4 regions of the Buttiauxella sp. S19-1 genome follow, and region 3 is predicted to be linked to each of the others. Evidence: predicted binding sites of a transcription regulator. Region 3 holds the regulator's gene; each other region holds the start of a gene.

Region 1 (7,345 bases), on a different contig from region 3:
TACATCGGCTTTATGGCTGGGATGAAAGCCTTCACCGCAGCGGTTCTTGGTGGTATCGGCAGTATTCCTGGCGCGATGATTGGTGGCCTGATTTTAGGTGTTGCAGAAGCGCTGACCTCGGCGTATCTGAGCACCGAATATAAAGATGTTGTCTCCTTTGCACTGCTCATCGTGGTTCTGTTGGTGATGCCAACTGGTATCCTGGGCCGTCCGGAGGTAGAAAAAGTATGAAACCGATGCATGTTGTTTTAGCACTCCTGTCGGCGGCAATCTTCTTCGTTCTGGCGGGCGTCTTTATGGGCGTTCAGCTGAGTCTCGATGGGACTAAACTTGTCGTTCACAGTGCGGAAACGGTGCGCTGGGAGTGGGTTCTGATTGGTACGGCGATTGTCTTCGTCTTCCAGTTGCTGCGCCCTGCATTCCAGAAAGGCATGAAAAAAGTCTCCGGACCGAAGTTTGTGCTGCCTGCGTTAGACGGTTCTACGCCGAAGCAAAAACTGTTCCTGTTGGCGCTGCTGGTGCTCGCGGTTGCGTGGCCGTTTGTGGTTTCACGCGGCACGGTCGACATCGCCACGCTGACCATGATTTATATCATTCTCGGCCTGGGCCTGAACGTGGTGGTGGGGTTGTCCGGCTTGCTGGTTCTGGGCTATGGCGGTTTTTATGCCATCGGCGCTTATACCTTCGCGTTGCTCAACCATTATTACGGCTTAGGGTTCTGGACGTGCTTGCCAATCGCGGGCCTGGTGTCTGCGGCGGCGGGTTTCCTGCTCGGCTTCCCGGTGCTGCGTTTACGCGGCGACTACCTGGCGATTGTGACGCTCGGCTTTGGTGAAATCGTCCGTATTTTACTGCTTAACAACACCGAAATTACTGGTGGGCCGAACGGTATCAGCCAGATCCCAAAACCAACGTTGTTTGGTCTGGAATTCAGCCGTAGCGCGCGTGAAGGGGGTTGGGATACCTTTAGCAACTTCTTCAACGTTGCGTATAACCCCGGTGACCGCATTATCTTCCTGTACCTCGTTGCGTTGCTATTAGTGGTGTTGTCGCTGTTTGTGATTAACCGCTTGCTGCGTATGCCGCTCGGCCGCGCATGGGAAGCGTTGCGTGAAGATGAAATCGCTTGCCGTTCGCTGGGTCTGAACCCGACGCGCATCAAGCTGACCGCCTTTACCATCAGCGCCGCGTTCGCAGGCTTTGCCGGTACGCTGTTTGCGGCCCGTCAGGGCTTTGTGAGCCCGGAATCCTTCACCTTTGCCGAATCTGCATTCGTGCTGGCGATCGTCGTGCTAGGCGGTATGGGCTCGCAATTTGCCGTTATCCTCGCCGCAGTCCTGTTGGTGGTGTCACGCGAACTGATGCGTGATCTCAACGAATACAGCATGCTGGTGCTCGGTGGCCTGATGGTGCTGATGATGATCTGGCGTCCACAAGGCTTGCTGCCAATGTCACGCCCTCAGTTGAAGCTTAAAAAAGAGCAAGTGGAACAAGTGAAAGGAGAGCAGGCATGAGTCAGCCATTGTTATCCGTAAACGGCTTGATGATGCGTTTTGGCGGCCTGCTCGCCGTAAACAATGTTTCTCTGGAACTGCATCCACAAGAAATTGTTTCGTTAATCGGCCCGAACGGTGCCGGTAAAACCACGGTATTTAACTGCCTGACCGGTTTTTACAAGCCATCAGGCGGTACGATTCTGTTGCGCGACCAGCACCTTGAAGGTCTGCCTGGCCAACAAATCGCGCGGATGGGTGTGGTGCGTACTTTCCAGCACGTGCGTCTGTTCCGTGAAATGACCGTGATTGAAAACTTGCTGGTGGCTCAACATCAGCAACTGAAAACCGGCGTGTTTGCTGGTTTACTGAAAACACCTGCTTTCCGCCGCTCACAAAGCGAAGCGCTGGATCGTGCAGCCATCTGGCTTGACCGTATCGGTCTGCTTGAGCAGGCCAACCGCCAGGCAAGCAACCTTGCGTATGGCGATCAGCGTCGCCTGGAGATTGCGCGTTGTATGGTGACGCAACCAGAAATCCTGATGCTCGATGAACCCGCCGCAGGCCTTAACCCGAAAGAAACCCACGAACTCGACGAGTTAATCATGGAGTTACGTAACCACCACAACACCACCGTGCTGTTAATCGAGCACGACATGAAACTGGTGATGGGCATTTCTGACAGGATTTACGTGGTAAACCAGGGGACGCCGCTTGCGAACGGCACACCGGAACAAATCCGGAATAACCCTGACGTAATCCGCGCGTATCTGGGTGAAGCATAAGAATGGGTGAGGCAAAGATGGAAAATATCATGTTGTCATTTAACCAGGTGAGCGCCCATTACGGAAAAATCCAGGCGCTTCACGGGGTCAGTCTGCATATTAAACAGGGCGAAATCGTCACTCTGATTGGTGCGAACGGTGCGGGCAAAACCACGCTGTTGGGTACACTGTGCGGTGACCCGCGCGCATCCAGCGGCAAGATTACCTTTGATGGCAAAGACATCACCGACTGGCACACCGCTCGCATCATGCGTGAAGCGGTGGCGATTGTGCCGGAAGGCCGCCGCGTGTTTTCACGTATGACGGTGGAGGAAAACCTGGCGATGGGCGGCTTCTTCGCGGAACGCGACCAGTATCATGAACGCATCCAACGCGTATACGAACTGTTCCCGCGCCTGCTGGAACGCCGTATTCAACGTGCGGGAACCATGTCCGGCGGTGAACAGCAAATGCTGGCGATTGGCCGTGCGCTGATGAGCCAACCGCGCTTACTGCTGCTGGACGAGCCGTCGCTTGGCCTCGCGCCAATCATCATTCAGCAGATTTTCGATACCATCGAGCAGCTGCGCAGCGAAGGCATGACCATCTTCCTGGTTGAGCAGAACGCCAACCAGGCGCTGAAGCTTGCTGACCGTGGCTACGTGCTGGAAAACGGCCACGTGGTACTGGAAGACACCGGCGACGCGCTGCTGGCTAACGAAGCGGTGCGTAGCGCCTACCTCGGCGGCTAAATTATCGCTTAATCAACAAGGAGCCATTTGGCTCCTTTTTTATGACAATACTCCGATCACCACTTTCCCTTCACCTCACTGTAACAATTCTGTCACCCCACGGTTATTTTTCTGTCATTCGCGCATGTCATGTTTTGATGCGAACAAAAACGCGTATTTTCGCGCAGTGACCTAATGACAACCTCCAGGGATATACACATGACTGCATCGTTACGACTCACAACACTTTGCCTTGCGCTTGGATGCGTACTTAGCAGCAGCGCTATCGCCGCCACCTCCATTCCGTTCTGGCATTCAATGGAAGGTGAACTGGGCAAAGAAGTCGATTCACTGGCTCAACGCTTCAACCAGACGCACCCTGATTACAAAATTGTCCCGGTATATAAAGGTAATTACGAACAAAACCTGGCGGCAGGGATTGCGGCTTTCCGTTCGGGCAATGCGCCAGCCATTTTGCAGGTTTATGAAGTGGGTACGGCGACCATGATGGCCTCGAAAGCCATCAAGCCGGTATATGAAGTTTTTAGCGATGCAGGCATTAAGTTCGACGAATCTCAGTTTGTGCCAACGGTTTCCGGTTACTACACCGATTCAAAAACCGGGCGTCTGCTCTCCCAACCATTTAACAGCTCCACGCCAGTTCTGTATTACAACAAAGACGCCTTTAAGAAAGCTGGCCTGAACCCGGATCAGCCACCAAAAACCTGGCAAGACCTGGCCGAGTACACCGCTAAACTTAAAGCGGCAGGCATGAAATGCGGCTACGCCAGTGGCTGGCAAGGCTGGATTCAAATCGAAAACTTCAGTGCCTGGAACGGCCTGCCGGTTGCCACCAAAAATAACGGTTTTGATGGCACCGATGCGGTTCTGGAATTCAATAAACCCGAGCAAGTGAAACACATTGCGATGCTGGAAGAGCTGAACAAGAAGGGCGATTTCAGCTACTTTGGCCGCAAAGATGAATCTACCGAAAAGTTCTACAGCGGGGATTGCGCCATCACCACCGCGTCTTCTGGCTCGCTGGCTGATATCCGTCAATACGCCAAATTCAACTACGGCGTGGGCATGATGCCTTACGACGCAACCATCCCGAATGCGCCACAAAACGCCATTATCGGCGGGGCAAGTTTGTGGGTGATGCAGGGTAAAGACGCCACGACTTACAAAGGCGTTGCCGAGTTTATGCAGTTCCTCACTCAACCAGAAATTGCGGCTGAATGGCACCAGAAAACCGGTTACTTACCTATCACTAAAGCTGCTTACGACCTGACGCGTGAACAAGGCTTTTACGAGAAAAACCCAGGTGCTGATATCGCCACGCGCCAGATGCTGAACAAGCCGCCATTGCCGTTCACTAAAGGCTTGCGTCTGGGCAACATGCCGCAGATTCGTGCCGTTGTGGATGAAGAGCTGGAATCGGTATGGACCGGCAAGAAAACCCCTCAGCAAGCATTAGATAGCGCGGTTGAGCGTGGTAATCAGTTGCTGCGCCGTTTCGAGCAATCGACTAAGTCTTAAGTTTTTCAGTGTCGGATGACGCTTCGCTTATCCGACCTACGAATGGCTGTTTGTAGGTCGGGTAAGGCGAAGCCGTCACCCGACATTGTTCAGGAAAAGAATTACTTATGTCATCTTCTCGTCCGGTGTTCCGTTCCGGCTGGCTGCCGTATGCGCTAGTGCTGCCGCAACTGCTTATCACCATTATCTTTTTTATTTGGCCTGCGGGCGAAGCGTTGTGGTATTCACTGCAAAATGTCGATCCGTTTGGACTTTCAAGCACGTTTGTTGGCCTGGAAAATTTCAAACAACTCTTCCATGACAGCTACTATCTCGACTCTTTCTATACCACCTTAATTTTCAGTGGATTAGTCGCTGGCAGCGGTTTGCTGGTGTCGCTGTTTTTCGCCGCGCTCACGGATTACGTCATTCGTGGCAGCCGAATTTACCAAACGTTAATGCTGCTGCCGTATGCGGTGGCTCCGGCGATTGCTGCCGTACTGTGGATTTTCCTGTTTAACCCCGGGCGCGGCCTGCTAACTCACGTGCTTGAGCAGTTTGGTTACCACTGGAACCACGCACAAAACAGCGGCCAGGCGATGTTCCTTGTGGTGTTTGCCTCGGTGTGGAAGCAAATCAGCTACAACTTCCTGTTCTTCTTTGCGGCGTTACAGTCGATTCCGCGTTCGTTGATTGAAGCTGCTTCTATTGACGGGGCAGGCCCGGTACGGCGCTTCTTCAAGCTGTCGTTACCGCTGATTGCGCCGGTGAGTTTCTTCCTGCTGGTGGTTAATCTGGTGTACGCCTTTTTCGATACCTTTCCGGTTATCGACGCCGCGACCGGCGGTGGACCAGTACAAGCGACGACCACGCTTATCTACAAAATTTATCGCGAAGGTTTTGCCGGACTCGATCTTTCCGCGTCGGCGGCGCAATCCGTGGTGTTGATGTTCTTAGTCATCATCCTGACCGTGATTCAGTTCCGCTTCGTGGAACGTAAGGTGCGCTACCAATGATTGAGAACCGCCGCGGGCTGACGATTTTCAGCCACACGATGCTGATTCTGGGCATTATCGTGATTTTGTTCCCACTGTATGTCGCGTTTGTCGCGGCGACACTGGATAACGAAGCCGTCTTCCAGACGCCGATGACGCTGATTCCAGGCACGCATCTGCTGGAAAACATGTCTTATATCTGGACGCACGGCGTCGGTGCCAACAGTGCGCCGTTCGGCCTGATGCTACTAAACAGTTTTGTCATGGCGATGGTCATCACCATTGGCAAAATCACTGTCTCAATGCTTTCAGCCTTTGCGATTGTCTGGTTCCGCTTCCCGTTCCGTAACCTGTTCTTCTGGATGATTTTTATCACCCTGATGCTGCCGGTTGAAGTGCGTATTTTCCCGACGGTAGAAGTTATCGCAAACCTCAAAATGCTCGACAGCTACACCGGCCTGACGCTGCCGTTAATGGCTTCGGCAACCGCTACTTTTTTGTTCCGCCAGTTCTTTATGACGCTTCCCGACGAGTTAATGGAAGCGGCACGTATCGACGGCGCATCGCCGATGCGCTTCTTCCGTGACATCGTTTTGCCGCTCTCAAAAACTAATCTCGCAGCACTCTTTGTCATCACCTTTATCTACGGCTGGAACCAGTATCTCTGGCCGCTGCTGATTATTAGCGACGTCAACCTTGGCACCGCCGTGGCGGGTATTAAAGGCATGATGTCTTCTGGTGAAGGCTCCACCCAGTGGAACCAGGTGATGGCGGCGATGCTGCTGACGCTGATTCCGCCGGTAATTATCGTTTTAGCCATGCAACGAGCGTTCGTGCGTGGCCTTGTTGATAGTGAGAAGTAACCCATGGCAGGACTAAAACTACAGGCAGTGAGCAAAAGTTGGGACAACAAAACTCAGGTCATTGAGCCGCTGACGCTGGATGTCGCAGACGGTGAATTTATCGTGATGGTGGGGCCGTCGGGCTGCGGTAAATCGACGTTGCTGCGCATGGTTGCCGGGCTTGAGCGCGTCACCAGCGGTGATATCTGGATTGACCGCCAGCGCGTCACCGAAATGGAACCGAAAGAGCGTGGCATCGCGATGGTGTTCCAGAACTACGCCCTTTATCCGCATATGAGTGTGGAAGAAAACATGGCGTGGGGGCTGAAAATCCGCGGCATGGGCAAAGCGCATATTCAGCAGAAAGTGGTGGAAGCGGCGCGTATTCTTGAACTCGATGGCTTGCTTAAACGCCGCCCACGCGAACTTTCCGGCGGCCAACGCCAGCGTGTGGCGATGGGGCGCGCTATTGTGCGCGACCCGGCGGTTTTCCTCTTCGATGAACCGTTATCTAACCTGGATGCCAAACTGCGCGTACAAATGCGCCTCGAATTACAACAGCTGCACCGCCGCCTGAAAACCACCAGTTTGTATGTTACGCACGACCAGGTCGAAGCGATGACGCTGGCGCAGCGCGTGATGGTGATGAACAAAGGCGTCGCCGAACAAATCGGCACGCCTGTTGAAGTCTACGAACGCCCGGCCAGCCGCTTTGTGGCGAGTTTTATCGGCTCGCCCGCCATGAACCTGCTGGAAGGTAAAATCAGTGCTGACGGCACGCGTTTTGAGCTGGCAAGCGGTATGGCGTTGCCATTAGGCAATGCGCCGAATGGGCTTCAGGGGCTTGCGGTGACGCTGGGTATCCGCCCGGAACATATTGCGCTAAGCTCACAATCCGCAGGTGGCGTGCCCTTTTTGGTGGATACGCTGGAGATGCTCGGCGCTGATAATTTGGTGCACGGGCGCTGGGGCGAGCAAAAAATGGTGGTGCGCCTGACGCAT
Region 2 (7,345 bases), on a different contig from region 3:
GCTGTTGATGCAGTCACCGTGGTTGCTGGCCATTGTGACCTGGGGCGGCGTGGCATTTTTGCTGTGGTACGGTTGGGGCGCGTTGCGTACCGCGATGAGCAGCAGCGTGGAACTGGCTTCAGCGGAAGTTCTGAAACAGGGACGCTGGAAAATTGTCGCCACTGTGCTGGCTGTCACCTGGCTTAATCCGCATGTTTATCTGGATACTTTTGTAGTGCTCGGTAGCCTCGGTGGGCAACTGGCCGATGAACCAAAGCGTTGGTTTGCGTTGGGTACCGTGAGTGCATCAATTCTGTGGTTCTACGGCCTGGCCCTTCTCGCCGCCTGGCTTGCTCCCCGGTTACGCACTGCTAAAGCGCAGCGTATTATTAACGGCGTTGTCGGGTTGGTGATGTGGTTTATCGCATTGCAACTGGCGGCGGATGGGGTGCACCATATTTCTTCGCTGATAGGCTAATTCGCCTTAATCCGATAGACAAGTTACCATTGCAGGCTAAGCTTGCTGCCAGACGCCCGTGGATTTTACGGGCGGAATGACAGTGGAATGTAGCATGGAGGTATTACAGTGAAGTTGAAAACTCTGGCATTAGCCGCTTTAGTTGGATTTGGTTCGGTTCCGGCATTGGCCGATGAGTTGCCAAATGGCCCGCATATCGTAACATCCGGCACTGCAAGCGTGGATGCTGTTCCTGACATTGCCACGCTCGCCATTGAAGTCAATGTGTCTGCTAAAGATGCGGTATCCGCTAAGAAACAAGCTGACGATCGCGTTGCACAGTATCTGACCTTCTTGCAGCAAAGTGGTGTCGAGAAGAAAGACATCAATGCCGCCAACCTGCGCACTCAACCAGAATACGAATATCTGAAAGATGGCAAAACGCAGCTGAAAGGCTATCGTGCCGTGCGTCAGGTTGAAGTCACACTGCGTAAACTCGACAAAATGAACGAGTTGCTTGATGGCGCGCTGAAAGCGGGTCTGAACGAAATTCGTTCCGTATCGCTTGGTGTAGCAAACCCAGAACAATACAAAGATAAAGCGCGTAAAGCGGCTATCGACGATGCATCTCGTCAGGCGAAACTGTTAGCCGAAGGCTTCAACAGTAAGCTGGGGCCGGTATATAGCGTGCGTTATCATGTTTCTAACTATCAGCCGGCGCCGATGGTGCGGATGATGAAAGCTGACGCAGCTGCACCAGTTTCTGCTCAGGATACCTACGATCAGCAGACTATTCAGTTTGATGACCAGGTTGATGTGGTGTTTGAACTGGGAGCGGCTTCCGCTCCGGCTACAGCCCCAGCAGCACAGTAAGACATTGATAGATGGTGGATGACGCTTGCGCTTATCCACCCTACAAAAGCGCAAAATTGTTGGTCGGATGATGCTTGCGCTTATCCACCCTACAAAAGCGCAAAATTGTTGGTCGGATGATGCTTGCGTTTATCCACCCTACAAAATCGTAAAATCGTAAAATCGTAAAATCGTAAAATCGTAAAATCGTAGGTCGGATAAGCGTTAGCGCCATCCGACAAAAAAAAGGCCGCTATTGGATTGCGGCCTTTTTCTATTCTGCGTCCTGCCGTAGAACTTTATGCCCGTACTCAAGCAGCGCGTCGGTGACATTTCTCATCATGCGGCTTTCTGGTGCGAAGCGGTGCCAGTACAGCATGCGGCGCTGCATCAAGCCTGGCGTCAGGTCGATCAATTCGCCGTTTTTCAGCTCTCTTTCGATTTGCAGATGCGGGATCATGCAGCATGTGGTGCCCTGACGCGCCAATTGTACAAACGCTTCCGATGAGTTAACGATGTGGCACGGGACGCTACCCGGCGACAGATCGAAGTTCTGTTGTAAGAACGCCTGGTGCATATCATCGAGATGGTCGAACGCCACGGCAGGGGCTTTTAACAGTGCCGAGCGGGTAACTCCGTTCGGGAAATAACGTGCGGCAAAGTCTTTCGAACCGACAAACAGATAATCCAGCGCTCCAAGTCTGTCGACCAGGCAGCTTGGCAATGGCTGTGGTTGAATGGAAACCGCGCCAACCACTTCACCACGGCGCAGGCGTTCCTGGGTTCGGGTTTCATCTTCAACCTGAAGATTCAGACGAATAGGGGAGTCGGCCAGAACCGGCGCTAAAGCAGGCAGCAACCAGGTTGCCAGGCTGTCGGCGTTGACCGCAAGTGACAGCAGCAGCGGGGTAGAACCGGTTTGTTCATCACCAAGCCACTCTTCTTCAAGCAGTTCGACCTGACGCAGTAATGCCAGCAACTTTTGCCCTTGCTCGGTTGGACGAGGCGGAACAGTGCGTACTAACAATGGCTGGCCGAACATATTTTCCAGTTGCTTGATACGTTGCGAGACGGCGGATTGAGTAATACAGAGTTTTTGAGCGGCGCGCTCAAACCCTCGTTCACGAATTACGGCATCCAACGCCTGTAGCGTTCTATAGTCCGGGCGTTTCATTGTTGTTTGCTGACTCCTGTTTTTGTTATGGCTGCACTATGACATAAATTTGCCGCTGATCCAGACCAAATCCGCAATGTTCGTCCGAGTTCTGCGCCAATCGCAGGACATTTTTTGGCGGCTTGCTCTATAATGCGCGTCAGTTTTCACAGCACAGGCAATTAACCATGACGCAGGATGAACTGAAAAAAGCAGTCGGCTGGGCAGCATTACAATACGTGCAACCAGGCACTATCGTCGGTGTGGGTACCGGCTCAACCGCCGCACACTTTATTGATGCTCTTGGGACTATCAAACATCAGATTGATGGTGCCGTTTCTAGCTCCGACGCTTCCACCGCCAAACTGAAAAGCCTTGGTATCACTGTTTACGATCTCAACGAAGTGGATACCCTCGGTATCTATGTCGATGGTGCAGATGAGATCAACGGCCAGATGCAAATGATTAAAGGCGGCGGTGCAGCACTGACCCGCGAAAAGATCATCGCGTCTGTCGCGGAAAAGTTTATTTGTATCGCCGATTCGTCCAAGCAGGTAGGCATCCTGGGTAACTTCCCACTGCCAGTGGAAGTGATTCCAATGGCTCGTAGTTGCGTGGCGCGCGCACTGGTCAAGCTGGGCGGTCGCCCGGAATACCGCCAGGGCGTAGTAACCGATAACGGCAACATCATTCTTGATGTTTACGGCCTCAGCATCGTTGAGCCTATCGCGCTCGAAAATGCGATTAACGGCTTGCCAGGCGTGGTCACCGTGGGGCTGTTTGCTAACCGTGGTGCGGATGTTGCGTTGATTGGTACTGCTGATGGTGTGAAAACCATTGTGAAATGATCTGGGGGGCGTTTTATACCCGTCATACTTCAAGTTGCAGGGGTGTTGGCTGCACTCACAAACCCGAATCACTTACCTGAGTAAGCTCATCGGGATTTGTTCACTTGCCGCCTACCAACAACTCGAATTATTTTGGGTATATACGCCCCATATCCATATAAAAAATGACAAAATAATCTAACGCTAAATTTGGTGACATATGTCACATTCCTGCCAACCACCTGCTGTTCATTCCTGATTCTCTCTGCTACTCAGAGTTTTGTGCTGCCCCATGCCGCTTATTCCTTTTTTGCTTTGCGGACTGCGCAATCGTTTATATTGCCCCGCCCGTATATTTTGATATTTTGGCAGAAGGGTGTCTTATCACACAGCACAACATCAGTACTAAAAATAGGGTCGGGAAATGGCAAAAGTATCACTGGATAAAGACAAGATTAAATTCCTGCTGGTGGAAGGTGTACACCAGAAAGCCGTGGATAACCTTCGCGCAGCAGGCTATACCAACATCGAATACCATAAAGGCGCGCTGGACAGCGATGCCCTGAAAGAGTCGATCCGTGATGCGCATTTCATCGGTCTGCGTTCCCGTACCAACTTAACTGAAGATGTTCTGGCCGTGGCTGAAAGGCTGGTGGCTGTCGGCTGCTTCTGTATTGGTACAAACCAGGTCGACCTGGATGCTGCCGCTAAACGTGGCGTTCCGGTGTTTAATGCCCCATTCTCTAACACGCGTTCTGTAGCAGAACTGGTTATCGGCCAACTGCTATTACTGCTGCGTGGCGTTCCGGAAGCTAACGCCAAAGCACACCGTGGTGTGTGGAATAAACTGGCGGTTGGCTCTTATGAAGCACGCGGTAAAAAACTCGGCATTATTGGTTACGGCCATATCGGGACTCAGTTGGGGATTCTGGCTGAAGCGCTGGGTATGCACGTTTACTTCTACGATATCGAAAACAAACTGACGCTGGGTAACGCGACTCAGGTTCAGCATCTTTCTGACCTGCTCAACATGAGCGATGTGGTGAGTCTGCATGTGCCTGAAAATGCCTCTACCAAGAACATGATTGGCGTCAACGAACTGGCGCTGATGAAGCCGGGCGCACTGCTGATCAACTGCGCACGTGGCACGGTTGTTGATATTCCTGCATTGTGTGATTCGCTGGCGCGTAAGCATCTGGCAGGTGCTGCAATCGACGTATTCCCGACTGAACCGGCAACTAACAGCGATCCATTCACTTCGCCACTGTGTGAGTTTGATAACGTGATCCTGACTCCGCACATTGGCGGCTCGACTCAGGAAGCACAGGAAAACATCGGTCTGGAAGTGGCTGGCAAACTGGCTAAATATTCCGATAACGGTTCTACACTCTCTGCGGTGAATTTCCCGGAAGTTTCTCTGCCGTTACACGGTGGCAGCACCAGCCGTTTACTGCACATTCACGAAAACCGCCCGGGGATTTTGACCGCGCTGAACCAGATTTTTGCCGAGCAGGGTATCAACATCGCCGCTCAGTATCTGCAAACCACTCCGCAGATGGGCTATGTGGTTATTGATGTCGATGCCGAAGAAGATGTTGCTGAAGCTGCGCTGAAATCGATGAAGGCGATTCCGGGGACTATCCGCGCCCGTCTGCTGTACTAATTAAATAATTGGGGAGCTAATCTGGCTCCCCACTTGACTCTCAAAATCCGTTTCCTGAGTTGTTTTTTTCGCGTGTCCCACTGATAGTTAAGCTTTTAGTCATACGGCGAAGCTACATGACCAGTACATTCTTAAAATCCGGTGCCTTTATACTTCTGCTGATTCTCATCTATACGGGGTTTAGCACTACGGATCGGCTCACCTGGCTGATGGAAGTGACTCCAGTCATTATCATTGTTCCTCTGCTTTTAGCGACCCACTCGCGTTTTCCCCTTACGCCATTGCTCTATTTTTTGATTTTCCTGCATGCCATTATTTTGATGGTTGGCGGTTTATACACCTACGCCAAAGTGCCGATGGGTTTTGAGGTTCAGGAGTGGTTGGGTCTGAGTCGTAATCCCTATGACAAGCTTGGCCATTTTTTCCAGGGGCTAGTTCCTGCGCTGGCGGCACGTGAGATTTTGATTCGTGGTGGCTATGTTCATGGGCGCAAAATGGTCGCGTTTCTGGTGTGCTGCATAGCACTCGCCATCAGTGCCGTATATGAACTGATTGAATGGGCGGCAGCGCTGGCATTGGGGCAGGGGGCCGACGAGTTTTTGGGGACTCAGGGTGATATTTGGGACACGCAATCAGATATGTTTTGTGCGCTTCTTGGCGCACTGACCACGGTCTTCATATTGCAATACTGGCATACCAAACAACTGCTCAAGCTGCGTATCGCCTGACGCTACCATTCCCAAACTCGCGATGGCGTCACCACTGCGGGCAAGGGAATATCCCACTCTTCAGCGGGTAAGGCCGGAACATGCTGGCAATCATGTGCCAGCCCAACCGGCCACAAACCATGCTGCTGCCAGTTTTGCAACGTCCTGTCGTAGAAACCACCGCCCATTCCCAGCCTTTGTCCTTGCTCATCAAACGCGACTAATGGCGTAATCAGCACATCCAGTTTATCCAGCGGCAATACATCACGGACATCAAGCTTCGGCTCAAGAATTTTCAGGCGATTCATCACCAAATGGCTATTTTCGCTATAGCGCAAAAACAACAGGTTGCCTTTGCTGAATGGATGAAGCACCGGTAGATAGACCGATTTTCCTGCTCGCCATAACGCACGGATGAGTGGTGTGGTGTCCAGTTCGCCATCAAATGACAAAAACAGGGCGACGGTACCGGCATCGGTTACCGGCTGATATGCCAGCATTCGTTCGGCTGCAAGATGAGCAAAGTGTTGTTGTTCAGTGGGGGTAAGCGCACGGCGTCGTTGCCGAATGTGTTGTCTGATTTCTTGTCGAAGCGATGGAATTAGCTGAATTTTCGTCATAGCGATGACTGGTTGGTAGAAAGAGGGAATCTCCGAGATGCCGCCGCAGGCTGTAACCCTTGAACCCTTGGTTCAAGGTGAATGCAGCGTCAGAATCATCAGGCTTCTCGGACGGACCGAGCATGCTCACAGAATCTGGAGCACCACATTCTTGTGGTATGAAATATCGGCTCAGGGGACTGGCCCGCATGCAAACATCTCAGAGAAATTTGGTCTTCAAAGTTACTCTACCATAGGTAACCGTGAAGTGTTATTCAAAATTTGGACCCTGTCTTTCAGTTATGCGACCTTGCTCAAGCAACGCTTGTTCGATGGTCTGCTGTAACATCCGAATACGTTCTTCCATGTTAGAAGCGTAGTCGCGGGTTTTCGATTTTTCCTGAGCCAATTCGTAGCAAATGTTCAATGCTGCGATGAAAACTAACTGCTCAGTATTTGTGACTCTAGTGCGAACTTTTAAATCTTGCAACCGCTGATCAAGCTCTTGAGCCGCAAGATTCAGTGCATCCTGTTGTTCAGGCGGACAATTCACGCGCAATGAACGACCGAAAATTTGGATATCGACTGGTTGTGCAGACATGCCACCTTCCTGCTGTTAACTCGCCTGCCTCTCGCTAACCTGTGCCAGGCTACGAAAGGGGCGTCACTATAGCTATCCCGAAATGAAGATACAAGCCCTTTTCTGGTGCCTTGGGGTCCCTGGTGGTAGCATAACATGAACTCTCACAGCCAACGATGGCGAATGCGCATGTCTATACAGAACACTATGCCTGACTACGACTTAGTCGGCCAACTATTGAACCAACAAGGTGTCGGTATGACGCCTTCAGAAATGCACGGCTTAATCAGCGGTATGCTATGCGGTGGTAATCAAGACACCAGCTGGCAACCGCTGCTTCATGACCTGACAAACGAAGGCCTGGCCTTCAGCCAAAACCTTGCGGATACTCTGCGCCAGATGCATGGTGCAACCGGTGATTCGCTTGAAGATGACGGTTTTCTGTTCCAGCTTTACCTGCCAGATGGCGACGACGTAACGGTATTCCAGCGAGCTGATGCGCTGGCGGGGTGGGTAAACCATTTCTTA
Region 3 (7,345 bases):
ATTCTTACTCCATCTGCCCTGCATCAAGGAGCTCGCCATGACTATTGCCCGTAGCCTTTCCTTGCTTCTGTTCGTATTTTACTCCGCCAACACGCTGGCTGCCTCGCCTTATGAATCGCTGCAATTTGGGAAGTATAAACAACAGATTACTGCGGATTTAAAAAAGACCTGCCATCCACAAAAGAAAATGACGGATGAAGCCTGGGGGAACAAAATTCTCGCCAACGAAGATAACAAAATGTATATCCGCGACGCGAGAATTGCGCTTGAACGCAACAACGAGAAAAACTACTGGGAAGCAATAAGTAAAGTAGAGTGCCCGGAAATGTAAGTTATAGGGTGGATTTTGCTAACGCTAGTCCACCCTGTAAGACTCTTACGAGTTTGTGGCGAGTATTTGACGACGTTTAAACATCCAGCCAACCAGCAGCAACACAATCCACACGCAGCCGACATACAGCGAGATGCGCGTGTCAGGATGCCAGCCAATCAGCGCGATAATAAACACCAGGAACACCAGGCCCACAATGGTGGTTACCACGCCGCCCGGTACCGGGAATTTGAGCGCCTTAGTTTCTTCAGGGGATAGCTTGCGACGGAACGCGATCTGCGACAGCAGGATCATTATCCAAACCCAAACCGTGGCAAAGGTCGCCAGCGAAGCAATCACCAGGAAAACGTTTTCTGGAATCAGGTAGTTGAGCACCACCGCCAGTAACAGTGCGCAGCACATGACCAACACAGTGACCCACGGAATACCGTTGCGTGATGTTTTGGCGAACACTTTCGGGGCGCTGCCCTGCTCTGCCATACCGTGCAACATGCGGCCGACACCGAAGACATCACTGTTAATGGCTGAAAGCGATGCGGTGATCACCACGAAGTTAAGAATCCCTGCCGCAGCCGTAATCCCCATATGCTGGAACGTCAGTACAAACGGGCTGCCTTCCGTACCCACCTGGTTCCACGGATAGATAGACATGATGACAAACAGCGTGCCCACATAGAACACCAGGATACGTAGCGGAACAGAGTTGATGGCGCGAGGAATCGACTTCTGTGGGTCTTTCGCTTCACCTGCAGTGATACCGATAATTTCAATCCCGCCGTAAGCAAACATCACCATCTGCAACGACATAATCATGCCTATCCAGCCATTGCTGAAGAAGCCGCCATTGCTCCACAAATTATGGATACCCGTTGGCTGACCACCGTTACCAATACCCCAAACGATGATGCCAATACCGGCAGCAATCATGATGATGATGGTCGCGACTTTGAAGAAAGAGAACCAAAATTCCAGCTCGCCAAACACTTTGACGCTCATCAGGTTAATGGCGCAGATAATTAGCACTACGCTCAATACCCAGACCCAATGTGGTACCGCCGGGAACCACAGCCCCATATAGATACCAAATGCGGTGACGTCGGCAATTGCGACAATCAGGATCTCAAAACAGTAAGTCCAGCCGGTGATGTAACCTGCCAGCGGGCCGAGGTTATCTTGCGCATAGCGTGAAAATGAACTGGCGGAAGGGTTATGAACCGACATCTCGCCAAGGGCGCGCATAATGATGTAAGCCGCCACCCCACCGATGATGTAGGCCAACAACACACTTGGCCCTGCCATTTTGATAGCGTCTGCCGAACCATAAAACAGCCCGGTGCCAATTGCCGAACCCAACGCCATAAAGCGTATGTGCCGGGTACTCAAGCCGCGCTTGAGCTTATTAGCGTTTTCCATTAATTCCAACCCTGCTTAACAATAAAAAAAACCACGGAGCAAAGCCCCGTGGTTGTACAAAATTATAATTTTTAGTGGGCGGCGGAGGCCACCTGTCGCCCTGCGGCTCGGTCCCATACGATGGTAATTACCACCATGATAATGGTCGGAAGCAACCATGCCAGGCCTTGTTCGGACAGCGGCAAGTGGGAAGTCCACGCGGGTAAAATATCGCTGATTGCTGAAGCTTTAATCCCATCCATGATGCCAAACAAGGTGCTGATGACCATCGCTGGCGCAATCACACGGGTTGAGTTATGCCACCACGGACGGGTGAAACTCAGCACCACCAGCGCAATACACGGCGGGTAAATCGCCGTCAGCACCGGAATTGAAACCTGAATCAGATGACTCAACCCGAGGTTAGAAACCACCATCGAGAACAAGCCAAGGATAAACACCAGCGAACGGTAAGACAGTGGCAGATACTGGCTGAAGAACTCAGCACACGCACAAGTCAGGCCAACTGCCGTGACCATGCAGGCAAGGAAAATCAGCGCGGCGAGGAAGAAGCTACCAGCACTACCGAAGGTATGAGCCACATAGGCATGCAGGATCGCAGCACCGTTGGCATTTTGGTCAGCGACCAGCGTAGCGCTATCAGAACCCAGGCGGAACAGCGCAAGGTAAATCAGCGTTAAGCCAACACCAGCAATCAGGCCAGCCAAAATGGTATAGCGTGTCAGCAAGCGGGATTCAGTCACGCCACGGGAACGTGCCGCGTTAACAATCACAATCCCGAACACCAGCGACGCCAGGGTATCCATCGTCAGATAGCCATTCACAAAACCGTTAGCAAACGCCGCATTCTGATACGCCTCAGTCGCAGTGCTGATACCGCCTGCTGGCCACAGCATTGCACCCGCCGCCAGCGCCAGGAGCGCAACGATTTTCACCGGAGCCAGCACGTGGCCAACGGTGTCCAGCAATTTACCTGGATACAGTGAAATACCGATAACAATCGCGAAGTAAACCAGGCTGTAGATAAACAGTGGCAGTTCACCCGAACCCACCAGTGGTGCAATCCCGACTTCGAAGGAAACAGTAGCCGTACGCGGGGTGGCAAACAATGGGCCAACCGCCAGGTAACAAATAGTCGCTAACAGCACACCGGCACGACGGCCAATCGGTGAGCTCAGGCTATCAATACCCCCACCGACACGAGCAATCGCGACGATAGTTAAAACGGGCAGACCAACCGCGGTCACCAGGAAGCCAAGTGAGGCAATCCAGACGTGTTCGCCAGCTTGTAACCCCACCATTGGTGGAAAAATGATATTGCCTGCGCCGACAAACAGCGCAAAGGTCATAAAGCCTAGCGCGAGGATGTCTCGAGATTTCAGATGATGGGTCATAAAATTTTGGCAGCCTGTGGATGTGTGGTGTTGTAAGTATTCAAATTTTTATGCGTGTATTTGCCAATCCTTAGACAGTCATACATCGGCATAAAAGCGGTGATTGGCAGTAACGACAGCGGAAAATCCTTTCCGGGATCGGTGGCGAAGAATAGTTGTTTGAATTACCACTCAAATCCAGTCGGTCTGCTATTCACAGGGGCGCAATTAAAACGCTTATAGCGTTTGAAGGCAAGAAGGGATCCAAAAACCAGATTGATCTCCTTAAATTAGACTTAAAATCAGTGGATTTGTTTATACATTAGAAAATTGTATGGTTTTTTGTGTGGTTAAAATATCACCAATTAAGCTTTTTTGATTTACATGTGGGCAAAAAAAACACAGGCCAGCAAGCTGACCTGTGGAAAGTTATTTTGACACTATTCAGCGATAAACGGGTTTTGCAGGGTAGATAAGCGATATCGTCATCCACCATTTGCGCCAGTTGTTACAGAGAGAAGTGTCGGATGACGCTTCGCTTATCCGATCTACGAAAAACTTGTCATCAGTGTCATAACTTACGCGGCTTACAGCACTTTATCGTTAACGATTAAACGCTCAGGCAACACAAAGGAAAACGTGGAACCTTTCCCTGGCTGGCTTTCGATATTCAGACGCGCATCGTGATGGCTTAATGCATGTTTCACTATTGCCAGGCCTAACCCACTACCACCTGTTTGCCTTGAACGCGCTTTATCCACTCGATAGAACCGCTCGGTCAGGCGTGGGATATGTTCCGCAGAAATACCAGGACCAGTATCCGCCACGCTAAAGCCCACACCACCCGCGACCCGTTTCCAACTCACGGTAATTTGCGTCCCTTCCGGCGTATGGTTTACCGCGTTGTACACCAGGTTTGAAATCGCGCTGCGTAGCTGTTCTTCATTACCGAAGACTTTGAGTGAGGGATCAATATCGAACTTTAACGTCTGCCTTTGCTGACTGAGGGTTTGCGCTTCTCGCTCCACCACACGCAGCATCAGTGGCACATCAATCTTTTCATTGAGCACCATTGCCGGTGCCGCTTCAATTTTAGATAGCGTCAAAAGCTGTTTCACCAGACCTTCCATCCGCGAAGTTTGCTCGCGCATGGTGCCCAGAGCCTTATCGCGCAGCGGCCCTTCAAGCGCCTGATCCTGCATCATCTCCAGATAACCTTGCAGTACCGTCAACGGAGTACGCAGTTCATGGCTAACGTTGGCAAAAAAGTTACGTCGCGCCCCTTCCAGTTGGTGCATCTGCGTGACATCACGTGCCACCATCAGCCACTGCTCGTCGCTGTATGGCATCACACGGAATTCCAGATGACGGCCATTGTTAAGCACCAGCGTCAACGGCCGGGCGAAATCTTTTTGCGTCAAATAGCGGGTAAATTCAGGGTAACGCAGCAAGTTAAGGATGTTCTGCCCGTTATCGTCCGGCCAGCGTAACCCCAGCAACTGTTGGGCCAGCCCGTTACACCAAAAAATGGTCCCTTCTTCGGTAGTCAGCACTACCGCATCGGGCAGTGATTCCGCGCCGCTGCGAAAGCGTTTGATTAAATTGCCTAATTCTTTACGGCGTTTTTTATTACGCAGCTGCATTTGATGAAGACCGTATAACAACGGATCCCAGCTCCCGCGACCAGGGGGCGGTGTCATACTGCGATCAACCCACAACCACCACGACAAACGAAGCAAATTCCAGAAATGCCAAACCAGCAGTCCTGTGACCGCCAGTAATAAAAACCAGGGTAAATAGCCAAAAATAAGGCCCAAGATGACAGCAGGTAAGCAACAGAGCAGCAGCTCCATCACCAACCTTTTCCATGACAGCCGTTCCAGCACGCGTCACTCTCCTGATAAGGAACTAAAAGCGGGTTGAGAACCGATAACCCGTACCGCGTACTGTTTGTACCATTCGATCATGCCCGCTATGTTCGAGCGCTTTACGCAACCGCCTGATATGTACGTCCACTGTTCTGTCTTCGACATACACATTGGTGCCCCATACATGGTTAAGCAACTGTTCACGGCTATATACCCGTTCCGGATGCGTCATAAAGAAGTGTAATAACTTAAATTCAGTTGGCCCCATGTCCAGCGGGTTTTCACCGGTCATCACGCGATGTGATGAAGGGTCAAGGCTCAGCCCGTGCATCTCAATAACCTCTTCCACCGCCATCGGAGAGATTCGGCGCATCACAGCTTTAATGCGTGCCACCAGCTCCTTCGGTGAAAACGGCTTGGTAATATAGTCATCGGCACCAACTTCCAGGCCACGCACGCGATCTTCTTCTTCACCTCGTGCTGTCAGCATCATTACCGGGATTTCCCGCGTCAATGCTTCACGCTTCAGGTGCTTGATAAACTGAATACCCGAGCCGCCTGGCAACATCCAGTCCAGTAAAATCAGGTCCGGGAAGGGTTCGATAAGCAGATTCACTGCACTGTCATAATCTTCCGCTTCTACAGGCTGAAAACCGTTTTGCTCAAGCACAAAGCTCACCATTTCACGGATTGGAGCTTCATCTTCTACGACTAAAATACGCTTCGCCATGATTCGCCCTGCTCAAGGAATAATTATAGTTGTTTCAATGCGGCGCCATTATGCGTCAGATTTATGACAGATTTATGAAAAACATGACTGTTTAGTGACTCATCAATTTGATTTATGACACAGAGACCTATGCCGTTTTCCGCCTCGCCCCCTTATAATCGAGGCCTCGCTTTTAAGCCACCGGACAGGTTATGCGCATAATTCACACATCAGACTGGCACCTTGGTCAAAATTTTTATACCAAAAGCCGCGGGCCGGAGCATCAGGCTTTTCTTGAATGGCTGCTGAAAGCTGCCGTTGAACATGATGTGGATGCAATAATCGTCGCGGGCGATATTTTTGATACTGGCTCGCCACCAAGCTATGCGCGAGAACTGTATAACCGCTTTGTGGTGCAACTCCAGTCTACCGGCTGCTCACTGGTGGTGCTCGCCGGTAACCATGACTCAGTTGCCACATTGAACGAGTCCCGTGAACTGATGGCGTGTCTTAACACTTATGTCGTCGCCAGCGCACGCCACGATACCAGCCAGCAGGCAATTGTACTGAATACGAAAGATGGCGCGCCTGGTGCTATTCTCTGCCCTATTCCCTTTCTGCGGCCACGCGATATTCAAAACAGTCTGGCGGGTTTATCCGGCCATGAAAAGCAGCGTTCATTAATGGAAGCGATCGGTGAACATTATCAGCAGTGTTTTAGCGCCGCTTGCGTTCTGCGCGCTGACGCGCAGTTGCCAATTATCGCCACCGGGCATTTAACCACCGTCGGCGTGACGAAAAGTGACGCCGTGCGAGACATCTATATTGGCACACTCGACGCTTTCCCGGCGCAGCATTTCCCGGATGCCGATTACATTGCCCTGGGCCATATTCACCGTGCGCAATTAATTGGTGGCACCGAGCATATCCGCTACAGCGGCTCACCAATACCGTTAAGTTTTGACGAAACCGGTAAGACTAAAAGTGTTTATCTGGTTGAATTTTCAGAAGGTAAACTTCATGAAGTCACCCCACTTACGGTACCAGTTAGCCAGCCGCTGGCGGTGATCAAAGGTTCGCTGAACGAAATTGAACAGCAGCTTGAACAATGGCGCGATGCACCGACAGAACCCAAAGTGTGGCTGGATATTGAAATCGCCACCGATGAATATCTGCATGATATGCAGCGCCATATTCAACAGCTAACCGAAACGCTACCTGTTGAAGTGGTTTTGCTGCGCCGTAGCCGTGAGCAGCGCGAGCGTGTTATTGCTCAACAACATAAAGAAACCCTAAGTGAATTGACGGTTGAAGAGGTTTTTGAACGCCGCCTGGTTCAGGAAGAAACCACTGAAGAACGCGCAAAACGCCTGCGCACTCTGTTTGCCCAAACGGTCGCCAGCCTGCATGACGCGGAGGAACAAGCATGAAAATCCTCAGTCTGCGATTGAAAAACCTCAACTCCCTGAAAGGGGAATGGAAAATTGATTTCACCCGCGAGCCTTTCGCCAGCAATGGTTTGTTTGCCATCACCGGGCCAACAGGAGCGGGTAAAACTACGCTACTTGATGCTGTCTGCCTCGCGCTTTATCACAAAACGCCACGTCTCAACACGGTCTCGCAATCGCAGAATGACCTGATGACCCGCGAC
Region 4 (7,345 bases), on a different contig from region 3:
AGTTTGTAACCACGCGCAGTCAGCTCAGGTGCTGTTGCCGCCGGGGTAATCATCAGAATGCCTTCGTCCTCGTAGATGTCAGACGCAGGCTGAGTGGAAGAAGAACACAGGTGGCCGATAACGTATTTGATGCCATCGTTAACCACTTTGTTGGCGACCGCTACCGCTTGTTTCGGGTCACAAGCGTCGTCGTATTTGGTGATAACCAGTTTGTCGCCTTTGATGCCGCCTTTGGCATTAATATCTGCAACCGCTTGTTCTGCACCGGTAAATTCCTGGTCGCCATATTGTGCAACCGGGCCAGACATCGCCCCAACTACCGCTACTTTGATATCCTTCGCAAATGCCGCGTTGCTCATCGCAAGTGCAATACAACCAGCCAATAATGCTTTGCCCTTCATTTTCATCCTGAGATCCCCATTTTTGTTGTGATTGGTATTTGTTGTGTTGTTTTGGCACGGTTTTATTTTTGATTGACGAATACCGCGTGTGCCTTCGCCGCACTCAGAGTTAAAAACATACCCGAATTTGCGGCTTTTGGAATAACAATTTTTTCACAAGTTGAATGGGAAAGTGACAGGCATAAAAAAACCGCCCCGGAAGGCGGTTTTTTATCTGACGAAATAACTTACGCTTCGATGGCCATGCGCAGTTTTTTCATCGCGTTCTTTTCAAGCTGGCGTACACGCTCAGCGGAAACGCCGTAACGGTCGGCCAGTTCTTGCAGCGTGCTTTTGTTGTCTTCATCAAGCCAACGGGCACGGATAATATCCTGGCTGCGTTCATCCAGACCTAGCATGGCATCACTGAGTTTATCAGCCGCGTGCGATTCCCAGTTGTCGTCTTCAATGCCATCGGCAAAGTTAGAAGACTTATCCTGCAAGAACAGCACAGGAGCCATTGGCGCGCTGTCTGAATCGTCGTCGTTGCCCATGTCGAACGTCATGTCCTGCGCCGCCATGCGCGATTCCATTTCACGGACATCTTTGCTGGAAACCCCCAGCTCGTTGGCGACCATTTCCACTTCGTCCTGGTTGAACCAACCCAGACGTTGCTTGGTTTTACGCAGGTTAAAGAACAACTTACGTTGTGCTTTAGTGGTTGCCACTTTCACAATACGCCAGTTACGCAGCACGTATTCGTGAATTTCAGCTTTAATCCAGTGCACAGCAAACGACACCAGACGGACACCCACTTCCGGGTTAAAGCGGCGCACAGCCTTCATCAGGCCGATGTTGCCTTCCTGAATCAAGTCAGCCTGCGGCAAGCCATAGCCCGAGTAATTACGAGCGATATGAACAACAAAGCGCAGGTGAGACAGGATCAGCCTTTTCGCTGCTTCCAGATCGCCCTGGTAATGCAGCTTTTCAGCCAGCTCCTTCTCTTCCTCAGCCGTTAACATCGGCCAGGAATTAGCGGCCCGGATATAAGATTCCAGGTTACCAACAGGGGCTAAAGCTAAATTTTGCATTTCTTTGGTCATTCAAACCCTCTCTTAGAAACTAAAGTACAGGTTGCTACAATCTTGCTGCACCAGGCTATTCGCCAGGCGCCAAACCGTACCATTCACAGTAACCTCAGACAGTGAGGTTATCCACAAGTTCACTGTAAAGCTGTGCTTGTATTACACACAAAATGTGACAGAGCTATGAAACTGGGCAGGAGAAACACTAACCGAGGTGGGAGCGTGTCCCCTGCTGACGGGTACTTCGTAGCAGGGGACAAGTATATCAAAAAATTTTTACTCTGGGGTAAAACGACGTAAATGTTGCACGGTCGCGATCCACGCCGCCAGCCAACCGCTCATCGACGCCACCAGCAGCAGCAGCAAGCATTCGTCGAAACCTAAGCCCGTGAGGTCAAACTTAGTGCCAAATACTTGTGCGACTTGCGTGACCGCAGAGGACAATCGCCACACCAGAATTTCAGTCAGAATCAGCGACAAAAATGCGCCGCTGAAACCTAACAGTGCACCACCGTACAGGAACGGGCGCAGGATAAATCCATCGGTAGCACCAATCAGTTTTTGCACGTTGATGGTGTCGCGACGGGCAAAGATGCTCAGACGTACGCTGTTACCAATCACCAGGAACACCGCTGCAACCATCAACACGCCAATCATTGCTGCGACACGCCCCACAAGACCGGTCAGCGAGGCAAGACGAGCAAACCAGCTGTCATCCATACGGACTTCATCGACACCGTTAATCCGTGCCACGCGGTCACGCAAGGTATTCAGATGGTCGGTAGTCTGGAAGTCGAGTTTTGGATTCACCACCGCAACCGCAGGCAGCGGGTTTTCTTCCAGCATATCCAGCGCGCCACCAAAGCCCGACCAGTTGCGGAACTCACCCAGCGCTTCGTCACGCGAAAGATAGTTAACTTTATCGACGCCCTCTTCCGCCTGAATCGCGCCGACGACTTGCTGCGCGGCGTTATCATCGAGCGCTTTGTCGAGATAAACGGTGATTTGCGGGGAAGGATAATATTGCGTAGCGGCCTGATTGACGTTCTTGTAAACCATGTAGCACACGCTTGGCAACGTCAGGGAAATGGCAATCACCATCACCGTCAGGAAGGTGGCTAAAGGCTTGCTGCGCAGGTCTTGTAAAGCACCCTGCCAGGCGTAACGGAATTGTTCGTTTACGCCGCCTTTGAGCGATTTACTTTTCGACTGAGGCCCTTTGCCGCGTTTTTTCACCGAGCGGCCTAAATCCCCTAACTTACTCAGCGAGTTGATTTTATCCAGCCTGTTGCTGAAGCGCTTTATATGATTGAGCGCGCTGCGTTTATTCACCTGCCAGGCCTCCATGCAAATGGCCGTCACTTAACGTCAACATGCGATAGTTACGGCGGGAAATCAGCCCCATATCGTGCGTCGCCATCAGAACCGTTACGCCGACGCGGTTAAATTCCTCGAACAGACGTAAAATCCCTTCCGAGAGTGCATCATCAAGGTTACCGGTTGGTTCATCTGCCAGCAACACAGCGGGCTTATTCACAACCGCGCGGGCAATCCCCACACGCTGTTGTTCACCACCAGAGAGTTGGATCGGGAAACTTTTCGCTTTATCGAGCAGGCCGACTTTATCGAGTGCCGCCGAAACACGGCGGCGAATGTCTTCACCGCTGGCACCCGCGATAATCAGCGGGATAGCCACGTTGTCGTACACGGTTCTGTCCATCAACAAATGGTGATCCTGGAAGATCATGCCAATCTGACGACGCAGGAACGGCACTTCGCGGCTCTTGAGGCGGCTAATATCATGGCCGCCAAAAGCAATTTTCCCCGCACTTGGCCGCTCAATACCGCAGATAAGCTTGAGCAGAGTACTTTTCCCTGCTCCAGAGTGACCGGTCAGAAAAGCCATCTCACCAGGTTGCATATGGAAGGTCACTCCCTGCAACGCTTGTCTCCCGCCGAGATAGGCCTTACTAACGTGTTCAAAGCGAATCATGGTTAATCCTCTCGGGCAAAAAGTGCCTCAATAAAATCGCCCGCATTAAACGGACGCAAGTCCTCAATACGCTCGCCGACGCCAATATAGCGAATCGGAATACCAAACTGATCGGCAACGGAGAAAATCACGCCGCCTTTGGCTGTACCATCCAGTTTGGTTAGCGTAATGCCTGTCAATCCAACGGCTTCATGGAACAATTTAGCCTGGCTAATCGCGTTCTGACCCGTGCTGGCATCGAGGGTGAGCATAACCTCATGCGGTGCATCTTCGTCCAGTTTTTTCATTACGCGGACGATTTTCTTCAGCTCTTCCATCAGGTGCGCTTTGTTCTGCAAACGCCCTGCAGTATCCGCCAGAAGTACATCGACGTTACGCGCTTTCGCAGCCTGAATGGCATCGAAAATCACTGACGCAGAATCAGCACCAGTATGCTGGGCAATAACCGGAATATTGTTGCGATCGCCCCATACCTGCAATTGTTCTACCGCTGCGGCACGGAATGTATCACCCGCTGCCAGCATTACAGATTTACCTTCTTGCTGGAACTGACGCGCCAGTTTGCCGATGGTGGTGGTTTTACCCACTCCGTTAACACCGACCATCAGGATAACAAATGGTGTTTTGCCTTCAACTTTCAGTGGCTCATCGACTTTCGCGAGGATTTCGCCCATCTCTTCTTTCAGCAGGCCGTATAACGCTTCAGCGTCACGCAACTCTTTGCGGCTCGCACCTTCTGTCAGATTGGTGATGATTTTGCGTGTGGTTTCGACGCCAACATCCGCGATCAGCAGCTGCTCTTCGAGTTCTTCAAACAGATCATCGTCGATTTTCTTGCCGCGGAATAGACTGATAAATCCGGAACCGAGGTTCTGTTTAGTCTTAATTAAGCTGCGTTTGAGACGCGCAAAGAAACCTTCTTTGGTTGGTTTTTCTTGTTCTTGCTGAGGCTCTTGTTCTTGCTGAGGTTCTTCTTCAGCCGGAGATTCTTCGGCTTCTTCAGGTTCCAGCTCGGCCTGCACTTCTTCAACGACGATGGCAGCAACAGGAATAGCTTCAATCAGCGCTTCCTCAACAACCACGTTTTCTACCGGAAGAATGGTCACTTCTTCAGGTTCAGCAAGCGCCTCAGGCTCAACAACATCTTCAACAATATCTTCAACAACAACTGGCTCTTGCTCCGGCTGCCACTCTTCTGGCTCCGGTACTGGCTCAATTTCTGGAGCGATCTCTTCTGGAACCGGCAACTCTTCGTGTTCAACCGCAGCTAGTGCCGTTACTTCAGGTTCTGGAGTGATTTCAGGCTCAACCACCACCACTTCGCTCTCTGCGAGCTTTTCGGTGACTTCGACGATCTCTTCTGCGAAGGCTTCGGGCTCTTCGTGCTTATCAAGCACCACAGGTTCGGCTTCAGGCAGAGTTACTGGCTGAATTTCAGGTTGAACCTCTGTCTGGATTTCTGGCTTAGCGTCGTCAGGCTGTACAGTTTCTTCCGCCGCTTGTGGCTGTTCAGGCTCAATAACCTGCTCAACAACTTCTTCGGCAACTGCTTGTTCTTCTGTTACTTTTTGTTCTGATTCTGCTTCAGAAGCCTGCTCTTTCTGGCCAAAGCCTAGCCATGAAAAAAAGCCACGTTTTTTCTCTTTCGCCATTTGCGAACACACCCCTCGCTGTTAATTCATGGCACAGGCCCGATTGAGCTTGCCACGGGCACTGAAAATAATTATCGAATGAATACGTTAGTCTATCACTTTCCCCGCTTTACACACACCGTTACACTAGACGGCAAGAAATTGCATCGCAGTGAGTCTCATGAAAAAACCGCAATCTACTGGCACCGGCCAGATCCGTATTATTGGCGGCCAATGGCGCGGCCGTAAACTGCCCGTCCCAGACAGCCCTGGCCTGCGTCCAACAACGGATAGAGTACGTGAAACCCTGTTTAACTGGCTGGCACCGTCAATGGTCGAGGCTACTGTGCTGGACTGCTTTGCCGGAAGCGGTGCGCTGGGGCTGGAAGCCTTATCGCGTTACGCCACCAGCGCCACCTTGCTGGAGATGGACCGCCATGTTTCGCAACAGCTGCAAAAGAATCTCGCCACCTTAAAAGCGGCTAATGGAAAAGTAGTGAACACCAATACGCTCAATTTCCTGGCACAACCTGGCGAGCCGCACACTATCGTGTTTGTTGATCCGCCTTTCCGCAAAGGGTTGTTGGACGAGACATTAGCGCTGTTAGAAAGCAATGGCTGGCTGGCAGACGAAGCACTGATTTACGTTGAAAGCGAAGTTGAAAATGGCATGCCCGCAGTGCCAGCAAGCTGGTCGCTGCATCGTGAAAAAGTCGCAGGCCAGGTCGCTTACCGTTTATTTAGTCGTGAAATTTAAGGAACGACATCATGCTGATTAATATAGGCCGCTTGTTGATGCTGGGCGTTTGGGGATTTTTGTTATTAAATATTTTCCAGCCGTTCCCACGGCCGCTGAATATCTTTGTTAACGTCGCGCTGATCTTCACCGTGTTGATGCACGGTATGCAGCTGGCGCTGCTGAAATCAACCCAACCGAAAGATAGCCCGCCGTTGAGCCGTGCTCAGCAAATTAAGATTTTCATCTTTGGGGTGTTTGAGTTGCTGGTCTGGCAGAAGAAACTCCGCCAGGGCAAGTAAAGTCATCCTATTGGGGGTCGGGGATGAAGCCAACAAACCGCGTCCCCTTATACTGCAACGTCCCCGTATCTCCGACACTCATCGCATGATACTGCACCGCCGCCACACGCATTTTCAGATCCAACCCGCCGCTGAGTGGGCGAAACCAAACCTCATAACGCATCGAGTCTTCAACCGGCGTGACTTCACGTTGCCGTGAGCGACGTTCATTACCTGGCGTTTCGCGTTTCGTCGCCACCTGCACATGACTTTGCAGCACTGGTGCTGCATCATTTTCCGCATTCTGACGACGCTGCTGCACAAAGCGAAACGATGCCGCCACGATGATTACCGCCACAACAGCAATGAAGAAAAGTGGCATTTTACTCATAGATTTATCTCGTATTGTCAGGCACTTTTAAGAATACCCTGCCGCTCAGAATATTGTCATCTGGCGCTATTGGTCACTAGACTGACAGGTAGAATCTTGCTTTTAGTACGGTACATTTTAATTTAATACCCTAAGGACAAGCCATGCTTTGGTCATTTATCGCTGTATTCCTCTCCGGCTGGCTCTACGTTGATGCCTCCTATCGCGGGCCAACCTGGCAACGCTGGGTCTTCAAACCTGTCACCCTTTTACTTTTATTACTGCTGGCCTGGCAAGCGCCAATGTTCAACGCAACAGGCTATTTGATCCTCGCGGGGCTTGCGGCAACGCTGCTCGGTGACGCTCTCACCCTGCTGCCCACTCAGCGCATGCTGTACGCCATCGGGGCATTTTTCCTCTCTCACCTGCTGTATACCCTCTATTTTGCCAGTCAGATGACCTTTAGTTTGTTCTGGCCTTTACCGCTGATTTTGTTAGTGGTGGGGGCGTTATTAGTGGCAGTGATTTGGACGCGACTCGAAACGTTCCGCTGGCCGATTCTGACGTTTATTGGCATGACGCTGGTGATGGTTTGGCTGGCCGGTGAGCTGTATTTCTACCTGCCAACGCGCCCAAGTTTCTCGGCCTTTGTGGGTGCCGCGCTACTGCTTTTAGGCAATATTGTTTGGTTGGGTAGCCACTATCGCCGCCGCTTTACGGGCGACAGCGCTATCGCCGCGGCCTGCTATTTTGCCGGGCACTTTATGATTGTCCGTGCGTTGTATATTTGAGGCTAAACAGTGTCGGATGGCGCAAGCTTATCCGACCTACAAATGCCGCGAACTTAATCTGGAAAATTTCCCTCTTGA

The links. Region 3 encodes PhoB, which activates phosphate uptake and scavenging genes when phosphate is short. Its sites were predicted from a motif close to CTGTCATAAAACTGNCNNAT; they were not measured.
Region 1: ugpB (sn-glycerol-3-phosphate ABC transporter substrate-binding protein UgpB) is a predicted target of PhoB. The motif match lies at 3,088-3,107, and genes of this name have one in related genera.
Region 2: serA (phosphoglycerate dehydrogenase) is a predicted target of PhoB. The motif match lies at 3,487-3,506, and genes of this name have one in related genera.
Region 4: rpoH (RNA polymerase sigma factor RpoH) is a predicted target of PhoB. The motif match lies at 1,636-1,655, and genes of this name have one in related genera.

What each region holds. Positions count from the first base shown of each region.
Region 1 is NZ_JAHWLU010000056.1:20,307-27,651, reverse strand. It holds gene livH (high-affinity branched-chain amino acid ABC transporter permease LivH) at 1-231, shown strand, start outside; gene MES37_RS13690 (high-affinity branched-chain amino acid ABC transporter permease LivM) at 228-1,514, shown strand; gene livG (high-affinity branched-chain amino acid ABC transporter ATP-binding protein LivG) at 1,511-2,278, shown strand; gene livF (high-affinity branched-chain amino acid ABC transporter ATP-binding protein LivF) at 2,296-3,009, shown strand; gene ugpB (sn-glycerol-3-phosphate ABC transporter substrate-binding protein UgpB) at 3,208-4,527, shown strand; gene ugpA (sn-glycerol-3-phosphate ABC transporter permease UgpA) at 4,635-5,522, shown strand; gene ugpE (sn-glycerol-3-phosphate ABC transporter permease UgpE) at 5,519-6,364, shown strand; gene MES37_RS13660 (sn-glycerol-3-phosphate import ATP-binding protein UgpC) at 6,368-7,345, shown strand, end outside.
Region 2 is NZ_JAHWLU010000024.1:9,164-16,508, forward strand. It holds gene argO (arginine exporter ArgO) at 1-457, shown strand, start outside; gene MES37_RS08175 (oxidative stress defense protein) at 566-1,309, shown strand; gene argP (DNA-binding transcriptional regulator ArgP) at 1,563-2,462, opposite strand; gene rpiA (ribose-5-phosphate isomerase RpiA) at 2,630-3,289, shown strand; gene serA (phosphoglycerate dehydrogenase) at 3,693-4,931, shown strand; gene MES37_RS08195 (DUF2238 domain-containing protein) at 5,048-5,659, shown strand; gene MES37_RS08200 (5-formyltetrahydrofolate cyclo-ligase) at 5,662-6,258, opposite strand; RNA gene ssrS (6S RNA) at 6,284-6,467, opposite strand; gene zapA (cell division protein ZapA) at 6,509-6,838, opposite strand; gene MES37_RS08215 (YecA/YgfB family protein) at 7,007-7,345, shown strand, end outside.
Region 3 is NZ_JAHWLU010000004.1:70,653-77,997, reverse strand. It holds gene MES37_RS02125 (YicS family protein) at 38-331, shown strand; gene proY (proline-specific permease ProY) at 377-1,744, opposite strand; gene brnQ (branched-chain amino acid transporter carrier protein BrnQ) at 1,816-3,138, opposite strand; gene phoR (phosphate regulon sensor histidine kinase PhoR) at 3,705-5,003, opposite strand; gene phoB (phosphate response regulator transcription factor PhoB) at 5,026-5,715, opposite strand; gene sbcD (exonuclease subunit SbcD) at 5,907-7,124, shown strand; gene sbcC (exonuclease subunit SbcC) at 7,121-7,345, shown strand, end outside.
Region 4 is NZ_JAHWLU010000142.1:1,454-8,798, forward strand. It holds gene MES37_RS21545 (branched-chain amino acid ABC transporter substrate-binding protein) at 1-407, opposite strand, end outside; gene rpoH (RNA polymerase sigma factor RpoH) at 629-1,483, opposite strand; gene ftsX (permease-like cell division protein FtsX) at 1,742-2,812, opposite strand; gene ftsE (cell division ATP-binding protein FtsE) at 2,790-3,458, opposite strand; gene ftsY (signal recognition particle-docking protein FtsY) at 3,461-5,110, opposite strand; gene rsmD (16S rRNA (guanine(966)-N(2))-methyltransferase) at 5,271-5,846, shown strand; gene MES37_RS21575 (DUF1145 family protein) at 5,858-6,127, shown strand; gene MES37_RS21580 (DUF2500 domain-containing protein) at 6,135-6,497, opposite strand; gene MES37_RS21585 (lysoplasmalogenase) at 6,641-7,267, shown strand.